2 regions of the Isachenkonia alkalipeptolytica genome follow, and region 2 is predicted to be linked to the other one. Evidence: riboswitches for the same ligand, from Rfam matches in the RefSeq annotation. Region 2 holds a riboswitch; the other holds the start of a gene.
What was found. Region 2 has a riboswitch for cobalamin ahead of ISALK_RS01065 (ECF transporter S component). Riboswitches for the same ligand answer to the same signal wherever they lie in the genome.
Positions count from the first base shown of each region.

Region 1: linked by a shared signal. The riboswitch ahead of ISALK_RS00380 (DUF4430 domain-containing protein) and the one ahead of ISALK_RS01065 (ECF transporter S component) in region 2 are both predicted to bind cobalamin.

Region 1 is NZ_SUMG01000001.1:74,272-83,940, forward strand. Features, by position in the region: gene ISALK_RS00365 (Na+/H+ antiporter NhaC family protein) at 1-1,251, shown strand, start outside; gene ISALK_RS00370 (HD-GYP domain-containing protein) at 1,362-2,282, shown strand; gene ISALK_RS00375 (glutamine--tRNA ligase/YqeY domain fusion protein) at 2,365-4,062, shown strand; cobalamin riboswitch at 4,121-4,296, shown strand; gene ISALK_RS00380 (DUF4430 domain-containing protein) at 4,443-5,507, shown strand; gene ISALK_RS00385 (hypothetical protein) at 5,482-6,015, shown strand; gene ISALK_RS00390 (alpha/beta hydrolase) at 6,169-7,137, shown strand; gene ISALK_RS00395 (TspO/MBR family protein) at 7,152-7,913, shown strand; gene ISALK_RS00400 (BCCT family transporter) at 8,095-9,669, shown strand, end outside.
Region 2 is NZ_SUMG01000001.1:217,608-227,276, forward strand. Features, by position in the region: gene ISALK_RS01030 (GNAT family N-acetyltransferase) at 1-245, shown strand, start outside; gene ISALK_RS01035 (ATP-grasp domain-containing protein) at 272-1,207, shown strand; gene ISALK_RS01040 (hypothetical protein) at 1,421-2,377, opposite strand; gene ISALK_RS01045 (hypothetical protein) at 2,749-3,339, shown strand; gene ISALK_RS01050 (GNAT family N-acetyltransferase) at 3,490-3,942, shown strand; gene ISALK_RS01055 (GNAT family N-acetyltransferase) at 3,967-4,680, shown strand; gene ISALK_RS15485 (helix-turn-helix transcriptional regulator) at 4,848-4,964, shown strand; cobalamin riboswitch at 5,218-5,397, shown strand; gene ISALK_RS01065 (ECF transporter S component) at 5,568-6,086, shown strand; gene ISALK_RS01070 (AIR synthase related protein) at 6,083-6,814, shown strand; gene ISALK_RS01075 (cobyrinic acid a,c-diamide synthase CobB) at 6,854-8,239, shown strand; gene ISALK_RS01080 (GHMP family kinase ATP-binding protein) at 8,226-9,155, shown strand; gene ISALK_RS01085 (precorrin-8X methylmutase) at 9,173-9,669, shown strand, end outside.

The DNA of each region.
Region 1 (9,669 bases), 140 kb from region 2:
GTTCTCTACAGTGCCGGGATCTCCCCTAAAATAAGCCTGGGGTGGATTTTACAGGGGGTTTATGATGCCAAGGAAGTATACGGGTTAATTATTTTGATCGGATTGAACGTCTCTATGTGGATCGCCTCGGGGATTGTGCCAACCTTGCTGTATTTTGGTTTCGATATGATCCACGGGGTGAATTTTTTGCCCTTTGCCTTTATCATCAGCGGGGTGCTGGCTTTTTTTCTCGGCACAGGCCTGGGAACCATAAGCACCATCGGTATTGTTCTCTTTACCCTGGGGGTCAGCATCAATATACCCGGCGGGTTACTGCTGGGCACCCTGGTCTCCGGAGCCTATATTGCGGATCGGATGTCGCCGATTTCCGCCTTGGCCAATTTCACCATGAAAGTCCTGAAAATTTCTTTTCGGGTCTATTTTGTAAAAATGCTGAAGGTCATGGTGCCCACAACCCTGTTGTCCTTGGCGGTCTATTACTTCATCGGTCTGAACTATCAAGGGGAGATTCAACCGGGGGATGTTGCTTATTATCAAGGTCTTTTAGGAGAGGTGTTTATCCTGTCGCCCCTACTATTGTTGATCCCCTTAGGTGTATTGTGGTTGAGCTTTAAAAAGCTTTCCTCGAGCTATGTGCTTCTTTTCGGAATCCTTACGGGTTTTATGGCAGGGGTGGGTCTTCAGGGGATGAGCCTTTATCAGGGGCTCCGGTTTCTCATTTTAGGATTTGAATCCCCGGTGAGCAGCGAGTTCATGGGCTCTCTGGAAATTGGAGGGGCGCTGCAAATGCTGGAAGTGGTCTTGGTGGTTATGGGAGGAATTGCCATCAGCAAGATTTACGAAGGTTGCGGCTGGATTGCCCCGGTGATTGAAAGGGTAAAAAAGAAAAGCAAAACTCGAGGACAGCTTCTTCTGAACACCGGGCTTCTCTCCATCGTTCTGAATGCCCTGACCTGTGATCAGACCGTTGGCATCTTAGTCCCGGGGACGCAATTGCCGAAAATCTACCAAGAACAGGGGTTGAGTCGGGAAGACTTAGGGGTCATGGTTGCCAACAGCGGCACGGCCCTGGCTCCGTTGATGCCATGGAATGTCAATGCGATTATTATTTATACCATCACCGGAGTCTCCGCTCTATCCTATGGAAAATTTGCTGTTTTAAACTGGTTGGCTTTTCCCGCGGCCCTCTTTACAGCAAGGGAAATTTGTCGAATACTATCGAATTTTAAGCCGATTACCTATAAAAACTAATTTTTTCATGGTATACTTTTATTATTACAATGGTATTATTTTATAATATTCGTTATAATTCAGAGGGATTTTAGATCAGTTCGTAAAATCCCGGGAAAAGGAGTTTTTCTATGGAGGGAAATTGCACAATTATCGCAAAAGAAGACTATGAAAAGCATACGGTTACCCCGGAAGGGACGGCGGAAATCATCAACAAATATAAGGACCCTGTAATGGAGGTCAATGTTTATATTCTAAAAAAAGATGGGAATTTTCATCTCAGTCCTCCGAAAAACCCCCAGGGAATGAAATCCTATTTTATCGAAGAAGGTCGCCTCTATAGTATGGAGACTAAGGCTTATCATGATATGGGAAGCATGATTATTTTAAACCCCAAGGATGAGCTGTTTAATGTGACAGCAATCAAAGATACATACCTGTTGGTGCACTCCCTGCAGGATGATTCCTACGAAGCGACAGAAAAGAATTTTAAACATATTCATGATATCCTTGTGCAGATCCAAAGGAAAGATGCCTATACCCATGACCATTCCCAAAGGGTATATAAGCTTAGCCGAAGCATGGCGGAAAAGTTGGATTTTAGAGGCGCGGCCCTGCAAAATCTTCTTTGGGCGGCAAAATACCATGATATCGGGAAAGTGTTTGTTCCTGACGAGATATTGAATAAGCCCGGGGCCTTAACAAAAGAAGAGTTTGAAACCATGCAGGAGCACACCACCATGGGGCGGGATCTGATTTTACAGTACTTCAACCAAGAGACCTATGAAATCATCTGTCAGCACCATGAACGGCTGGACGGCAGCGGCTATCCCCAAAATTTACGAAATGAAGAAATCCGTAAAGAGGCGAAGATTTTAGCGATCTGTGACAGCTTTGATGCTATGACCACGGACCGGGTGTATAAAAAAGGAAAGACCAAAAGGGAAGCCATAGAGGAACTAAAGTCTTTAAAGAACAGGAAATACGATGAAGAGCTGTTGAAGCTTTTTATTGAAGTCCTTAAGCTAGAGGAAGAGGAAGAGGAAGTCTAGAAAAAGCTTTTATTCCTGGGTAATATTCAGTATAATGCTAGTAGAAGGAAAGATTAAGGAATCTATTTTAGGAGGATGCTTGATGGGAAAAGAAGAATTTGATCATATAGAAGAAAAGGAACAATCCAGTTTTTTGCAAAGAATTGTGGAAAAGGATTTGGAAGAAGGGGTGTACAGTCGGGAAGTCTGTACCCGTTTCCCTCCGGAGCCTAACGGGTATTTGCACATCGGAAGTGCCTATGCCATTAATATCAGTTATAATATCGCTAAAAAGTTTGGTGGAAAATTCAATCTGCGCTTTGACGATACTAATCCCCTGAAGGAGGATAAGGAGTACGTGGAGGCTATTATTGAAGATATGAAGTGGGCGGGATTTGATCCCGGAGACCGGATCTTTTATGGTTCCGATTATTTCCAGCAGCTGTATGATTATGCTCTACAGCTCATTGAAAAAGGAAAAGCTTACGTCTGTGATCTTACCCCGGAGGAAATTCGAAGCTACCGGGGAACCTTAACGGAGACCGGAAAGAACAGTCCTTATCGGGATCGAAGCGTGGAGGAGAACTTAGACCTCTTTAATCGAATGAAAGCTGGAGAATTTAACAACGGAGAGAAGGTTTTGCGGGCCAAGATTGATATGCAGTCCCCGAACATCAATCTTCGGGATCCGATAATTTACCGGATTTTGCATGAGGACCATTATCGTCAAGGAAATCAGTGGTGCATCTATCCCATGTATGATTATGCTCATCCCCTGCAGGATGCCATAGAAGGGGTAACCCATTCCATGTGCTCCATTGAATTTAAAGACCATCGGCCCCTCTATAACTGGACATTGGAAGAGTTGGAACTGACCGAACCCCCGAAACAGCGGGAATTTGGCCGTATGAACTTAACCGGGGTGGTGACCAGTAAGCGTTTTTTACGGGAACTGGTTGCAGAGGGATATGTGGACGGTTGGGACGATCCGAGGCTTCCCACCCTTCGGGGAATGCGAAGACGGGGGTATACCCCGGAAAGCATCAAACACTTCCTAGGCGAAATCGGAATATCCAAGGATGAGAGTACCGTGGATGTTTCCATGTTGGAACACAGTGTACGGGAAGACTTACGGGACCGGGCCCCTTCCATGATGGCGGTGATGAACCCCTTGAAAGTAGTGATTGAAAACTATCCCCAGGATGAAAATGAATTTTTGGAAGTACAGAATCATCCCAAGGACCCTTCCATGGGCACAAGGCAGATCACCTTTTCCCGGGAAGTCTATATTGAAAGAGAAGACTTTATGGAAAATCCGGTAAAGGGCTTTAAACGCTTTGCCCCGGAACATGAAGTCCGACTACGGGGAGCCTACTTTATCAAACTGGTGAAGGTGGTAAAGGATGAACAGGGGGAGATTAAAGAGCTTCGCTGCACCTATGATCCCGAGACAAAGAGCGGCTCCGGTTTTACCGGCAGAAAGCCCAAGGCAACCATCCATTGGGTGGACGGCAAAAACTGCAAAAGTGCGGAGGCCCGGCTTTATGAAAAGCTTATAGAGGACGAAGAGCTTCTAAAGGATAAAACTCTAAGCTGGGATAAGCGGATCAATACCGACTCCTTAAAGATTTTAAAGGATATCAAAATCGAAAAAGCCCTGGGGGAAGCAAAGAAAGAAGAAAAATTCCAGTTCATCCGCCAAGGGTTCTACACCGTGGACAACAAACATACCACGGAGGAAAAATTAATTTTTAACCGAATTGTCCCCTTAAAGGACTCCTGGAAAAAAGGCAAGAAATAACATTGCTTTTTATCTCCCCAGGTATTATCATAGAAGGTAAGACTAAGGATAAGAAAACTTCATAACGATTTTTTTCGGTTGTAGAACTTACATGAAAAGGGAAGCAGGTGTAATACCTGCGCGGTCCTCGCCGCCGTAATGCATGAAAAAGATATTTATAAAGCCACTGGGAAACCGGGAAGGCAAATATCGAAAATGCTAAGCCGGAAGACCTGCCGAAAAAAATACCATTACACTTCACGAGGGATTGAAGGGAGGGAGATCTGCAAATAATGCAGGAAGTCTGAAGCTGGACAAGTACGCAGCAAAGGATAAACAGTCTACCCCTTTCAACTACCGTTGGAAGGGGTTTTTTAAATTAAATAACAGGAGGTAGGGACATGAACAAAAAAGCATTATCAATTATCGGTGTTATTGCAGCAGTGATCATTTTAGGAGCCTTATACAATAATTTCTTAGCACCGGAAGGCGTAGAAGGAGAAAAGGAAGTAGGTCTTCAAGTAATCGTTGATCAGGAGGATATCAATGAGGAATTTGTGTTTGAAACCGATCATGAGTTTTTAGGAGAGCTTCTAGAGGAAGAGCAGGAGACCTTGGAGCTAACCTATGATGAGAACAGCACCATGGGCATGATGATTACCGGAATGTTAGGTTACGAAGTGGACGGCACTTCGGAGTATTTCCACATTTTAGTGAACGGTGAAGATGCGGAGTACGGCGCATCAAGCATTCCTTTAATGGACGGGGATGAATATGTCTTAGAAATAAGAGATTTTTCCGATTATGACGGGAGTGATGCTGAAGAAGCCGAGGAGGAAGAAAAGGAAGTAAGCCTTCAAGTAATCCTTGACCAGGAAGACATCGATGAGACCTTTGCTTTTCAAACCAATCATGAATTTTTAGGAGAACTGATTGAAGAGGAATCCGAAACCCTGGAAGTGGAATACGAGATGGGGGACTTTGGGTTGGACATCCTGGAAATTCTGGGCTATGAATTAGATAAGGATTCAGAATACCTTCATATCTTAGTGAATGGAGAAGACGCGGAGACCGGACTTTCCGGCATCGAAGTGATGGATGGGGATGCGTATCAACTTGAGCTTCGAAGCTTTGAACCTATGGAAGAAGAGGAAGCAGCCGCAATGGATCTACAGGAGGTAAGTCTTAAAGTTTCCATTGATACCGAGGATCTGGAAGAGACCTTCACCTTCGAAACAGAACAGGAATACCTATCAGGACTGATAGAAGATGAAGTGGAAGTCCTGGAGGTGGAATACGAGATGGGAGACTTTGGATTGGACATCCTGGAAATTCTAGGCTATGAATTGGATAAGGATTCAGAATACCTTCATATTTTAGTGAATGGAGAAGACGCGGAGACCGGGCTTTCCGGAATCGAAATAAAGGATGGAGATGAATATGAACTCCAACGTCGAGATTTCTAGCAAAATGAAAGTTCATGATTTAGTACTGATCAGTATTCTCAGCGCATCGATAACCGCAGGGAAACTGGCCCTTAGTTTCGTGCCCAACGTGGAAGTGGTCAGCCTGTTGTTTATGGTTTATGCCGTAGCCCTGGGCGTAAAGAGAACCTTGATGATCTCTGTGATATTTGCAACCACGGAAATCTTCTTATACGGCTTTTCCACTTGGGTACTGGGCTACTATTTTGTGTGGCCGATTTTAATTCTGGCCACAGGACTTTTGAAGGGGAGTGTCAAAAGCGAATACGGTTTTGCCATGATTGCAGGAATTTTTGGACTGTCCTTCGGATTTCTCTTTGCGATGTTCGAGTCGTTATTTTATGGCATTGCCTATGGAATGGCCTATTGGGTGCGGGGCATTCCCTTAGACATCGTTCACGGAGCTTCGAATTATGTTTTGGCGATTATCCTATTCAATCCTTTAGTAAAAGTCTTTAAAAAACAGCTGAATCAATATTTTTCCCCTTAAACATTTTTCTTATGACTTTTTCCGGGAAAAAAAATGGCAACAGAGGGACTCTGTTGTTTTTCTTTTTTGTAAAATACCCCCCCTTCGATTGAAAGCAAAGGAATCGGGTATAGAAATAGGAATAGGAATAGGCAAAAGATAAGGAGGGGAATTATGGAGGTAAAAGATTTTTATATTACGGGTTACGGGGATAAGGAAATTCACTGCAAGAAATGGACAAAGGGAGATCCATCCCAGGTAAAAGCCGTAATTCAAATTGCCCATGGTATGGGGGAACATATTGGCCGTTATGATGATTTTGCCCGGTTTATGGTTCAACAGGGCTACGGAGTGTTTGGGAACGATCACCGGGGACATGGGAAAACCCCCGAAAAATCCGGTATTTACGGGCATCTTTCCGATGAAGACGGATGGAGAACCACCGTGATGGACTTGAATTATTTACGGGAGGAAATTGAAAAACAGTATCCCGATAAACTGGTGATTCTAATAGGACACAGCATGGGTTCCTTTTTAGCCCGGGACTATGTCCAGGAGTTTGGGGATCACGTCCAAGGACTTATCTTAAGCGGGACCGGAGGGAGTTTAGGTCTGGAAGGGAATGCGGGTTTACTCCTTGCAAGAGTGGAAAAGTTATTGAGAGGGAAGCGGAAGAAAAGCCCTCTGTTGAATCGATTGATTTTCGGAAACTATAATAAAAAATTTGAACCGGTGAAAACCCCCTTTGACTGGTTAAGCGCCAATGAATGGGAAGTAAGAGCCTATGTGGAGGACCCCCTGTGCGGAAACATTATGACCACCGGTTTTTATGTGGATTTGTTGCAGGGCGTTAAAAGAGTCCATCAACGGGGGAATATGGAGAAGATGCCCAAGGATCTTCCGATCCTTTTATTTTCCGGTGCCAAGGACCCTGTGGGAAAAGAAGGAAAAGGAGTTCGGGAAGTGGAAAAGCTATTTAAGGATTACGGTATTGAGGATGTAACCACGAAACTTTATCCCGAGGGGAGACATGAAATGCTCCATGAAAATAATAAGGAGGAAGTCTATTCGGACGTACTCCGTTGGATTGAAGTAAAAGTGGCCGAGGAAATTGTAAAAAGAGACCCGAAATTGAAAACATAAGGGAGGTTTATATTATGAGAGGAAAAGTCGGTGCATTGATAACCATCTTAGCCTTAGCCTTGGTGCTAACGATGAACTATTTGGCGAATGCCCTGCCGATCAACGATATTACCGCCGGGGAGGTGTCGGATCGCTTCGGGGTTTATTTTACACCCGCAGGCTATGTTTTTGCCATCTGGGGGGTGATTTATTTAGGGCTGATCGCCTTCGGCATCTATCAGTTGCTGCCCGGCTCTCGAAGAAGCGGGAACATTGAAAAAATCATCCCGTGGTTTGTGGCCTCCTGTATTTTAAACAGTGCATGGATTATCGCATGGCATTATTTATACATCGGGGTAGCCCTGGGAATTATTGTTTTACTGTTGCTGAATTTAGCTGTGATTTACAAGTTATTAAACAAAAAAAGACAAGGGGTTCCTCAGGAGGAAAGAATCTTTGTCAAAACTCCCTTCTCCATTTACTTAGCCTGGATAACCGTCGCCACCATTGCAAATATTTTTATCTTCATCGATTACATGAACTGGGATTATCGGCTGTTCAGTGAAGGGGTTTGGACCGGACTGTTAATTGGTGTCGGGGCGATACTGGCCTTAACCTTTGTAAAATACTACAGGGACCTTCTTTTTGCCGGGGTGTTTGTCTGGGCCTTTATCGGGATCAGTGTTGAAAACAACAGCGAAACTTTGATCTTACAAATCATACCCCTTGGGGCTACGGCCCTGATTCTTATAGGGAGCGTTATTCTCATATTCTCGAGAAAAAAACCCGGGTATTAAGTAACGGGGATTATTTTCGAGGGGACTTAAGGAATTTTCGGGTAGCCCCTTGATTCTTTTTCTAAAAAGATTGCAAGGGAATATATAAACGTGATATAATGCGTTTTTGACAAGAGGAATTCGGAGCCTTGGTAATAATATTCGGTTTTGATCGGTACTTAAAATTACAGATAGGAGAGTGATGTTAAAAATTATGAATGAACAACGGGAAAAAGAAATTGCTTCCAAACGGGCTTTAGCCAAGAAGCTGAAGAAGGCAGAAGTGGAAGCACGGAAAAAAGCTATTAAAGAACGACCGCCTTTTAAAGGACTACAGATTCGACCCACCGCCTCACTGTTTAATGACGCGGGGAAAAAAGAACCGGGGGAAGATAACTGGACGGGCTATGGATTTGATATTCATCCCCAGGTTACCTTTATTTCCTCCTGTATTCTTATCGTTTTTATTTTTTTAACCTTAATGTTTCAAGATCGAGCGGCCTTATTATTTGATGACGCCTTGGGAGCTATTACCACCCAGGCGGGATGGTTTTTCATTCTGGTGGCAAACATCTTTATTGTAGCCGCCGTGTACTTTGCTTTCGGTAAATTTAGCAATATTCGAATCGGAGGTGCCGACGCCCAACCGGAGTTTAGTAAGTTGGGATGGTATGCCATGCTCCTGAGTGCGGGGATGGGAATCGGTTTGCTTTTCTGGAGTATTGCAGAGCCGATCTCGCACTTTGGAAGCCCCTCGCCGATGTTCGGCATTCCTGCGGGGGATCCCGGCGCTGCGGAAGCAGCAATGACCACGACCTTTTTTCATTGGGGCATCCACCCCTGGGCGATTTATTCGATTGTAGGTCTCGGCTTGGCTTTTTTTGCCTTTAATCGAGGGCTGCCTTTGACGATTCGGTCAATTTTTTATCCGATTCTCGGGAATCGAATTTACGGATTCTGGGGAAACTTGATTGATGTTTTATCGGTTCTGGCTACCTTAACCGGATTGGCTACCTCTTTGGGACTGGGTGTGCAGCAGATTAATGCAGGATTGAATTTCCTGTTCGACTTTCAGATCAACACCACCACCCAGGTGATTTTGATCGCTGTAATCACCGGATTTGCTACGATTTCTGTAATGGCAGGGCTGGATGGGGGCGTTAAACGCCTCAGTGAACTTAATATGGGCCTTGCAGGGATCTTTATGCTTTTGATATTAATCTTAGGCCCCACGGTATACATTCTTAGCGGTTTTACCCAGAATCTGGGACACTACATTACCAGCCTTCCCCAAATGAGTTTGTGGACGGAGACCTTTAAAGACAGCAACTGGCAGGGAGGATGGACTATTTTTTATTGGGCTTGGTGGATCTCCTGGTCTCCCTTTGTGGGGATGTTTATTGCCCGGATATCCAAGGGACGGACGGTTCGAGAGTTTATCCTTGGCGTAATGCTGTTTCCAACGCTGTTATCCTTTTTATGGATGGCGGTATTCGGAAATACGGCCTTGTTTATGCAAACCAACGGCATTGCGGATATTGCTTCCGCAGTAGCCATTGATGAGTCTATCGCCTTATTTGCCATGGTGGAAAATCTGCCCTTTACTGCACTGTTATCCGGTGTGGGCATTGTCCTGGTTACCGTGTTTTTTGTCACATCTTCGGACTCCGGTTCCTTGGTGGTGGATCACTTAACCTCTGGAGGAAAACTGGATTCTCCTGTGCCTCAACGGGTATTTTGGGCTATTATGGAAGGGGTTGTCGCCGCCACTTTACTG
Region 2 (9,669 bases):
CCAGGATGCTAACCCATGATGATGGAGCCATGGGATTTTTTCATGTCCTGCCGGAGCATTGCTGGAAAGGGTATGCTTGGGAATTGAGTATTGCTATGATGAAAAAACTGAGGGAACAAGGTGAGATCCCTTTTGTCCATATCCAAGAGGACAATCAAGGATCCATGAGCTTAAGTCGTAAAATAGGTTTTGTTAAAGAACGGTTAATTCAATGGGTGAAGATCAATTTAGAAGAGAAAGGATAAAAGAAACAATAAGGAGGCTTTAATCAATGAAAAATATCTACATTATTCATGAAAACGATGAGTGGACTGCGCCGCTGAAAAAGCATTTAGATGACTTAGACCTGCCCTATGAGGACTGGTTTTTGGATGAAGGGATTTTGGACCTATCAAAAGAACCACCCCAGGGAGTATTTTATAATCGAATGAGCGCTTCATCCCACACGAGAGATCATCGATATGCCCCGGAATACACCGCAGCGGTCCTGGCTTGGCTTCAGAGAAAGGGTCGAAAAGTAATCAACACGGAAGACGCCCTTAGACTGGAAGTCAGCAAAGTAGCTCAGTACGCCTCTCTCAATGCCCATGGGATCAAAACCCCAAAAACCATTGCCGCCGTTGGAAGAGAAGAAATCGTAAGAGCTGCAGAAGGGTTTATTACTCCCTTTATTACGAAGCATAATCGCGCAGGCAAAGGTCTCGGAGTTCAGCTATTTCAAAATATAGATGCTCTACAGGAATATGTAAATGGACCAAACTTTGAAGTGCCCATCGACGGGATCACTTTAATCCAGCAGTATATTCAGTCCCCGGAACCCTTTATAACACGCTGCGAGTTTATTGGAGGCAAGTTTTTCTATGCGGTTCGGGTGGACACCTCGGAGGGTTTTGAATTATGCCCTGCGGATGTTTGCCAAATAGGAGAGGGAGCTTGCCCTGTAGGTGAGGTGGAAAAACCGAAGTTCGAGGTGATTGAAGGTTTTACGAATCCAATCTTAGAGCATTACGAGGGGTTTTTAAGAAGTAATGGTATACAGATAGCCGGCATTGAATTTATAACAGATAGAAAAGGAACCATATATACCTATGATGTCAATACCAACACCAACTACAACCCTGAGGCTGAAGCAGTAGCGGAAAAGTACGGAATGCTGGAAATCGCTAAATACCTAGGAAAAGAACTGGAAAAAGCAGAGGGAAAATAGCCGGAAAAACTTATGATACGGTATTAAATAATGTTTAACATCTGAGAACAACAAAACAACAAAAATCCCTTGACCATAGGCTCTAGGGATTTTTGCATTAAAATTAAACTTATAGTTACTCAGATCATGATCATAAAACAACTGTCTCTAAACAGAAAATGTTAACGTGGATAAATAAGTTATCATTTTATTTGAAAGAACTAAAAAGTAAATTTATGATTCGTATTCGGTTTTTTGGCTTCTGCTTTTTTGGGTTTTTCTTTCTTTTACCAGTTTTACAATCTCGATCATTCCCCGAATAGCTATTACAGAACCAAAGGCCGTTGTTCCCAGTTTTCCTCCGCCGCCTTGCATAAAGGGTTGAGAATAAATAAAAATCAAACCTGCAAACAGTCCGGCGATGGCCATGTATGCTTCATTTGGTACCCGCTGGTAGTTAGACATACCGGCATAAGTTGCACAGGTTACCATAACCGCCAACTGTCCACCAACCTCAGGATGAATAACCGGCAACAGCAAGCCTGCGGTCAAAGCAACGATACCTGAGCCCATTACCGGACCATGATTGAAACGTAAGCTGATGACCATGGTCAAAACAGCACCAATGACCGCATAGAAAAGTATCAAAGCGTTAACATCAAAAGCTGGGATCGGATCCGTCAACAAATTCTGCCCCGTCAGTAAGGCAGCACAGACCGCTCCCGTCCAGGCAATGGTCCCCAACTTTCCGCCAAAACCGTTAAAAACAGCTTTGGCAGCTACGAAAACAGCTCCTGCAATCACTCCGGCAAGCAGGATATAAGCCTGATTTGGAAGTAGTTCCGCCGATGACATCCCGACAAAAGCTCCACAGTACGTAGGTACTGCGTACTTGGGAACAATCAGCGCTGCAATAATTCCCACTAAGCCTGAAGCAACCACAGCCCCCAGATCAAAGTTGACACTTAAGGTATAGCATGCCAGGGCGCCAACCACCACGGATAAGAAATTAAAAAAATCAGTCATAGTGAAACCGTTGTCTTCAATTTTCTTCTGAGTCAGGTTTTTCAGCCATTCTCGCCGTTTTTCATAAAGTAGGGCAATCAGGACTAATATAAATATCCCTGCAACAAGCAGAACCCCTTCACTGAATGAGACGATAAAACTTCTCAAAAATAACAGTACTGTCATAAAAGCTAATATCAAATAGCCTGATTTTAAAACAATCCCTCTCAATTATTACACCTCCAAATGTTCCAAAAACCTATATTGCAATAATTCCGATGAAATGAAACTTGAGTCTTATAAAAACAGCGGTGCTGTTTATGGTTATATTACCCGATTGTTAAATTTTTAATCAATTGGTGCATTAAAAATATTTTTTTTGAAAGAAATATGAAGGATGTCGTTGTTCTAATGCATGATTTTTTGACTTCCTCCGTCTTTAGAATGAAATAGAATCGGTCTTTTGGAGCTTACGATTCTTTCCGTGTTTCGATACACTGTATGTGATAAGAAATGTTAAAATTCAATCAGGGTTATGGGGATCGGAGGAATAGACGATGGAAGCAGTACTTTATAGAAAAGAATTATTGGTTATTGCGGTAATAGGGATATTTCTTTTGGGGTTATCTCTTACCATTTCCTGTAATGATTTGCCGGAGGGGGACATTTTAAAACATGCAGAGCTATCAAAGGATGCTGCAAATCTAGTTAATATCACAGGTACGACGGAAAAATGGGTTTTACGATATCATGCAGTCGACGAAATCGGTATCACCCTTCAAGCGAAGTACTATGAAAAAGGAAAAGAAAGGACCGGTCAGTCTCCATCGTTTAGCGGGAATATTGAAGGGGAAGGTTTATTGGTACTGGATTATAAAGAGGGCGATTTGCTTATGGGGATCGGGGATGACGGGGGGCATCAGACGATACAAACCACTTTAGAAAAACCGGAAATTTCAGGGAATGTGAAACATTTCTTAGAAGAACCGATTGTCTTGGGAAAAGGGTCTCACCCAATAGGGGCTGTAATCATGTCCAAGAATGGACGTATTCACAGCCGGGGGATTACGGATCAGGAAGCCATAGATTTTAGTGTGGAAAACAATGATTATGCAGTAATTTTCACCGTAGAAGTCCATTCGGAATAAACCGGCCTGGGCAATAGGAAAAGAGAAGTATCCACAGGGAAAAGTCGACGGGTTTTGAAAAAGCTTTTTATGATCATAAGGACATTTGAATTTGAATGTCCTCTCTTTTTTCTTTGGTAAAATAATTAGAGGAGTGATAAGTTGAAAAAAATGATTGTACCGGGAAGTCCGAAAGATTTACATGCATGCTGTAAAATTCTTGAGAACTCTGAGCTTGGAAGGATTTATTTTTTTGATAAAGACCCTGGCAGGATGCTTTCGAAAGCTTTGAATAATGAAGAAATCTATGTGGTATTGGATGATCAGAATAATTGTATTGGATTTATTTTGTTTGAGTTGAAGGGCACCTTCGGAAAATATCCTTATCTGCATATGATTGTTGTAGAAAGAGAATTTCGCGGGAAGGGGATCGGCAGGGAACTAATCTATTATTTTGAAAATGTAATAGCTGCGGAGTATGATAAGGTATTTTTGCTAGTCGGGGATTTTAACAAAAGAGCGAAGGAGCTTTATCGGCAGTTGGGTTATGAAGAGATCGGAATCCTTTCCGACTTTTATAGAAAAGGAGTCAATGAATACCTGATGGGAAAATATAAGAAGTAGAAAACTGACCGGAAAGGAGTTACTATGGACAACATAAAAGTGGCCCTTGAAATATTGAGTGAAGACCCTATCCGAAACATCAATTTAATCAATTTTATCAAAGAATACCAGATTGATGTTATACATATTGAAGGGAGTTCGGTTTTGGTTAAAGGGAGAAGTGATCAAGCTTGGACTTATATCAGCAGCAAATCGGAAGCGGAATTGAATGTACTATTAAAACATTTGAAGGAAGAGGATCAGCACTTCGCTACAATAGAAGATTGGATGCTACCGTTTATTCTGAAAGACCGAAGACTGGAGTGGAAATTATCCTGTGTAAAGTTCTATTTTCCAAATAATTCAGCATTGCCGGAGAATATGGTCTCCCTCTTGGAACTGTCAACAACGGACGCGCAATACATTTTCGAGAACAGCAAGTATCAGGAGTACACTTCTAAGGAATACATAATTGAACGAATCCAAAAAGGTATCGGACTGGGAATCTATAAAAATGAAAAACTTGTAGCCTGGATTCTAACCCATGATGATGGAGCTATGGGATTTCTTCATGTCCTGCCGGAGTACCGGGGAAAAGGGTATGCTCGGGAATTGAGCATTGCTATGATAAGAAAACTGAGGGAACAAGGTGAAATTACTTTTATCCATATCGAAGAGGATAATAAAGAATCCATGAGCTTAAGTCGTAAAATGGGATTTGTTAAAGAACGCTTAGTTCACTGGGTGAAGATCAATTAGAAGAGAAGGATAGAGAAACAATAATGGGTCTTTACGGGTTGTAATCTTTTTTAACGATGGAAACTATCGGTTGCGTAAATTACACACCACATTTACTTGGCTTATTAACAGTTGATAGGCATAATGGTTGTAAGAGGATGATTAACTGTTAGGGAAAGGGAGCTTTCATGGAGCAAGGAGAGAAAATTCGGAGTCTTCGAAAAGAGGGAAGGTTATCTCAGGAGACTTTAGCTGAAACACTGGAGGTATCCCGGCAGTCCACTTCAAAATGGGAATCCGGGTAATCTGTTCCGGATATCAAAAAAATACTGTTGATTTGTGATCTGTTTGATATAAGCATCGACGACCTTTTTGAGAAAAATCCCCGAGATGAGGTAAAAATAACCAATAATGGAAAGGGGAGGATCGTCTACGCTTTTAATTCTACCGGGATAAAGCAATGGCAAGGATGACAAAAACTCCGTCCCGCTGTCATTTTTTTGTCTTATGCAGTTATCTATTGTACAAAAATATTTATTATGCTATGCTAATAATGACAACTGAATAAACCTTTGTGGTGCCCCGATAGATTTGGGGTTAAAAGGGAAAGTGGTTAAAATCCACTACAGCCCCCGCTACTGTATTTGGTTAAAGGTCCTTTACTATGCCATTGGGAAACCGAGAAGGCAAAGGATCATCGCCATAAGTCAGGAAACCTGCCTCGAAGGAAATGCTATAACAATCTTCGGTGGGAAGATGGGCGATGGTGATTAACTGTGTTTATTTTAAAGGGTTACTTTTATTTAAAGACGGCTTTTCTTAACCAATTGTTCATGAATTCCTCGAAAGAGGAATTTTTTTTATACAAATTTTTATTAATTACAATCTTAAAATTAAGGAGTGATTGGATGGAAGCAATGAAGCTCGAAAAAAGTAGTACCGTAACAAAACTAACCTACAGCGGAATATTGGTAGCACTCTCCTATGTGGGATCTTTACTAGGACTTATTATACCGGGAAGCCTGGCCTTTGATTCCATGCCCGCATTTTTCGGTGCAATGATACTGGGCCCGGTTTACGGAGCTGCAGTAGGAGGTGTGGGCCACCTCTTAACCGCTTTGATTAACGGTTTTCCATTAACGTTACCCCTACATTTATTTATCGGTGTACAAATGGCACTGATTGTAGGTGTTTTCGGATGGGTCTGTCAAAAGGAGCGAAGGATTGTTGCCGGAGTTTTGGCAACAGTGTTAAACGGTCCGCTATCTGCCGCAACCTCAGCCTTAGCCGCCCATTTACTCGGGCTCCCCTTTAGTGGATGGGTCCTCTTTAATACTATGGTTATTCCTCTTACTATTGTATCTTTCTTAAACGTATCCTTGGCCTTAATCCTTGGAAATATTCTTCAAAAGCGTATGGCCCGATGATCCGTTTTGAACAATTTAGAGATGTAACCCTGCTACATATGAAAAATGAAGAGACCTTGGTGATTTCCTGTGATTCCGTCGGAGGGGTCGGAGAAAAGAAAGAGGACCGGGTCCAGGCACCGCCGGAAGTGGTGGGATACTACGGAGCAAGAGTTGCGTTAATGGAAGTAATCGCCTTAAGGGCTAAACCTTTAGCATTGATTAATACCCTTTCCGTGGAGATGGAGAATTACGGGGAACGTATTTTAGCAGGGATTGAAAAGGCTGTGAGGGAACTACCCAGGGATGTGGTGATGCCGGTTACAGGAAGCTCCGAAGAAAACTTTCCTATGGTGCAGACAGCTCTCGGAGTTACGGTGATCGGTACCCTGGAAAAAAAAGCAGACCTGCCACCGAAAACCGACGGGGGGGAAAGTCTTTTCCTGGTAGGTCTTCCTAAGGTAGGAGAGGGCGTTCTTGCCGATGAAGGGGAAGTTTTATCCATGGAGGATCTGTATCATTTGATAAATCACCGGGGTGTAAAAGATATCCTTCCTATAGGCTCTAAAGGTATTGCTCACGAACTGGAGGTGTTAGGCGAAGAAGGTGGGAAGGTGGACCGGGAAACACATCGGGAAATCGATTTTTTTCAGTCGGGAGGGCCTTCCACCTCGGCCCTGGTGCTTATGAAGGAGACCGGGGTTAAGGAACTTCGAAGCATCCTTAAAGCCCCGATCACAAAATTATAGTGTTGAGTATCTAATTATTGGAATCAGAGGAGGGAAAAAATGCCGGGAATTATGATTGCAGGAACCAGCAGTGGTGTGGGTAAGACCACCTGTACCCTGGGGATCATGAAAGCTCTTAGGAAAAGAAGTATAGACATTAACCCATTTAAAGTGGGCCCTGACTATATTGATCCGGGATTTCATCAATTTGTCAGCGGAAATCCCTCGTACAATTTGGATCAGTGGCTTCTTCGAGATTCCACTATTGAGGTGCTCTACGGAAAACATAAAAAAAGAGGAGAGTTCTCTGTGGTGGAGGGAGTAATGGGTCTTTACGACGGCGTAGGCATATCGAAGGACGTGGGCAGTTCGGCGGCCATGGCAAAGCTCTTGGGACTTCCGGTGATTCTGGTAATCGACGGCGGCAAAAAATCCACCAGTGCAGCGGCGGAAGTGTTGGGCTATAAATTGTACGATCCAGAAGTAAACATCGCCGGGGTGATTGTCAATAAAGTCTCGGGAAAAACCCACTACGATATGATTAAAACCGTCATTGAGCGGGATGTGAAAATTCCCTGTGTGGGATACTTGAAAAAGGAAGAAGGACTTCACTTAAAAAGCAGGCATTTAGGGCTGATACCGGCGGAGGAAGTTGAAAACCTTGAAGAACAGCTGGAAATGCTAAGTGAGGGAATGGAGGAAACTGTGGATCTGGATACAATTATTGCCATCGGAAGTGGGCACGTTCCCCGGGAGCCTAAGGAACATGAGGATTTTATCACCCTTCAGATCGATAAGTTAAGAAGGATGGGAAAGGGACTCAGCCTCGGTGTATTTCAGGATCCCGCCTTTAGTTTTTATTATCAGGATAATCTGGAGATTTTAGAGGAAATCGGTATAATCTTAGAATTTATCAGTCCCATGAAGGATCAAAAGCTGAAAGAGGGCCTTTCGGGACTGTATATCGGCGGCGGATTTCCTGAAGTGTTTGGAAGGGAACTGAGGGAAAATCAAGGATTTATGAGCTCGTTAACAAAAGACTTGGAAAAGGGCCTGCCGACTTTTGCGGAATGCGGGGGACTGATGTATTTAACCGAGGGGATTGAAGACCTTAGGGGAGAATTTTATCCCATGACAGGATTTTTTCCCGCAAAGACGGTGATGACCAAGCGCTTGCAGCGTTTTGGTTATGTGGATGTGACCATGGATAAGAATATCACCCTGAAGGCCCATGAATTTCATCGCTCCAAACTCATTGAAAGGAACCAAACCCCGAAGAGCTATCAGGTGCAAAAAATTCGGGAAGGCAAGGTCTTAAAGGAGCATGAATGCGGCTTAAAGAAGAAAAACACCCTAGCAGGCTATCCTCATTTTCATTTTTATGATCACTGGGAATTTCTCCAAAACTGGATCGAAGAGATGAGAAGGTACCATGATCAGCGTTAGATGTCCCGCCTCCTGCGGAGAAATTTTTCAAGGACCGGTTGATGATCAGGAAGCACTGATCTCCTACGCTATAGACTTTTACGCCTTGGTGCGTTTGGAGAAGGGAAAAAGAGTAACCGGGAAAAATCAGGACAAAGCCTACCATGCCATGGAAGAGACATTGAAGTATTTTGATCGGTCCCCTAGTCTCTTAAAGGACTACCGATTGCTCGTTGAAAGTGATATCCCAAGGGGAAAGGGAATGGCAAGTTCCACAGCCGATGTGGCCGGTGCCGTAATGCTCAGTGCTAAAACCCTTCAGTGTCCTATGACGGAAGAAGTTCTTGGGAAAATCGCTGCAAAAGTAGAACCGACGGACAGTACACTGTTTTCAAAACTGAGTCTCTTTAACAGCAAATCCGGAAAGCGGGTAAGAAGCTATGGCCCTTATCCTAAGGGAAGGGTGTTGATTCTGGAGGGTTTTTCTACGGTAGATACTTTGGAATATCACCGACAACATTCAAAAACGAAAGCCTTGAAGTTGTATCAGCAAAAAGAGAACTTGAATAATTGTTATCAGACTGGTGTTATTGAAAAACCAATAAGAGTTGCTCAAGCCTTTGAAGCCTGGGAGAAGAAACGGGATAATATTTCCTTAAAGGAACTGGGAAAACTGGCCACAGTCAGTGCAAGAGCCCATCAACAGATTTTACCAAAGCCCGGGTTGGAGAAGATTATCAAACTGAGCAGCCAATCAGGAGCATACGGTGTTAATACCGCTCACAGCGGATCGGTGTTAGGTGTTCTCTACCATGAGGCCTTCTTTGATAAAAAAGGGTTTATCAAGAAGATTCAGCAGGAAGGTCTTAGGAAGCATTATCCGATCCTTCGGGATCACCGGCTGATCCCCGGCGGTCTTCAATGGATGAAATACTGATAAAGAAAAGAGGAATAATGATGTATATCAAAGATCCTATGGAAATTGAACGTAAAAGCTTTGAAATCATTGAGTCGGAATGGAAGCAAAATCCGAAAAGCTACGAGGAAGCACAAATTATGAAGCGGATCATACATACCACCGGCGATTTTGAGTACGGAGATCTGCTGCGAATGGGGGAAGACGGGATCGAAAAGGGACTGGCGGCCCTGAAACCGGGATTTAAAATCTACAGCGATACCAAAATGATTCAATCGGGAATTAATAAAGCCAACTTAAAAGTCTTACAGGGCAAGATGTATAACGCCACCCATGATGAGGATGTGGCCATTCAGGCGAAAAAAGAGGGCAGGACCCGGTCCATGGTAGGGATTGAAAAAGCCGTGAAAAATGAGGATATTCAGATCTTTGTGATCGGAAATGCTCCTACCGCTTTATTTCATCTATTGGATCTGTTGGAAGAAAGGAAACAATCCCCGGCGCTGATTATCGGCGTCCCCGTAGGTTTTGTAGG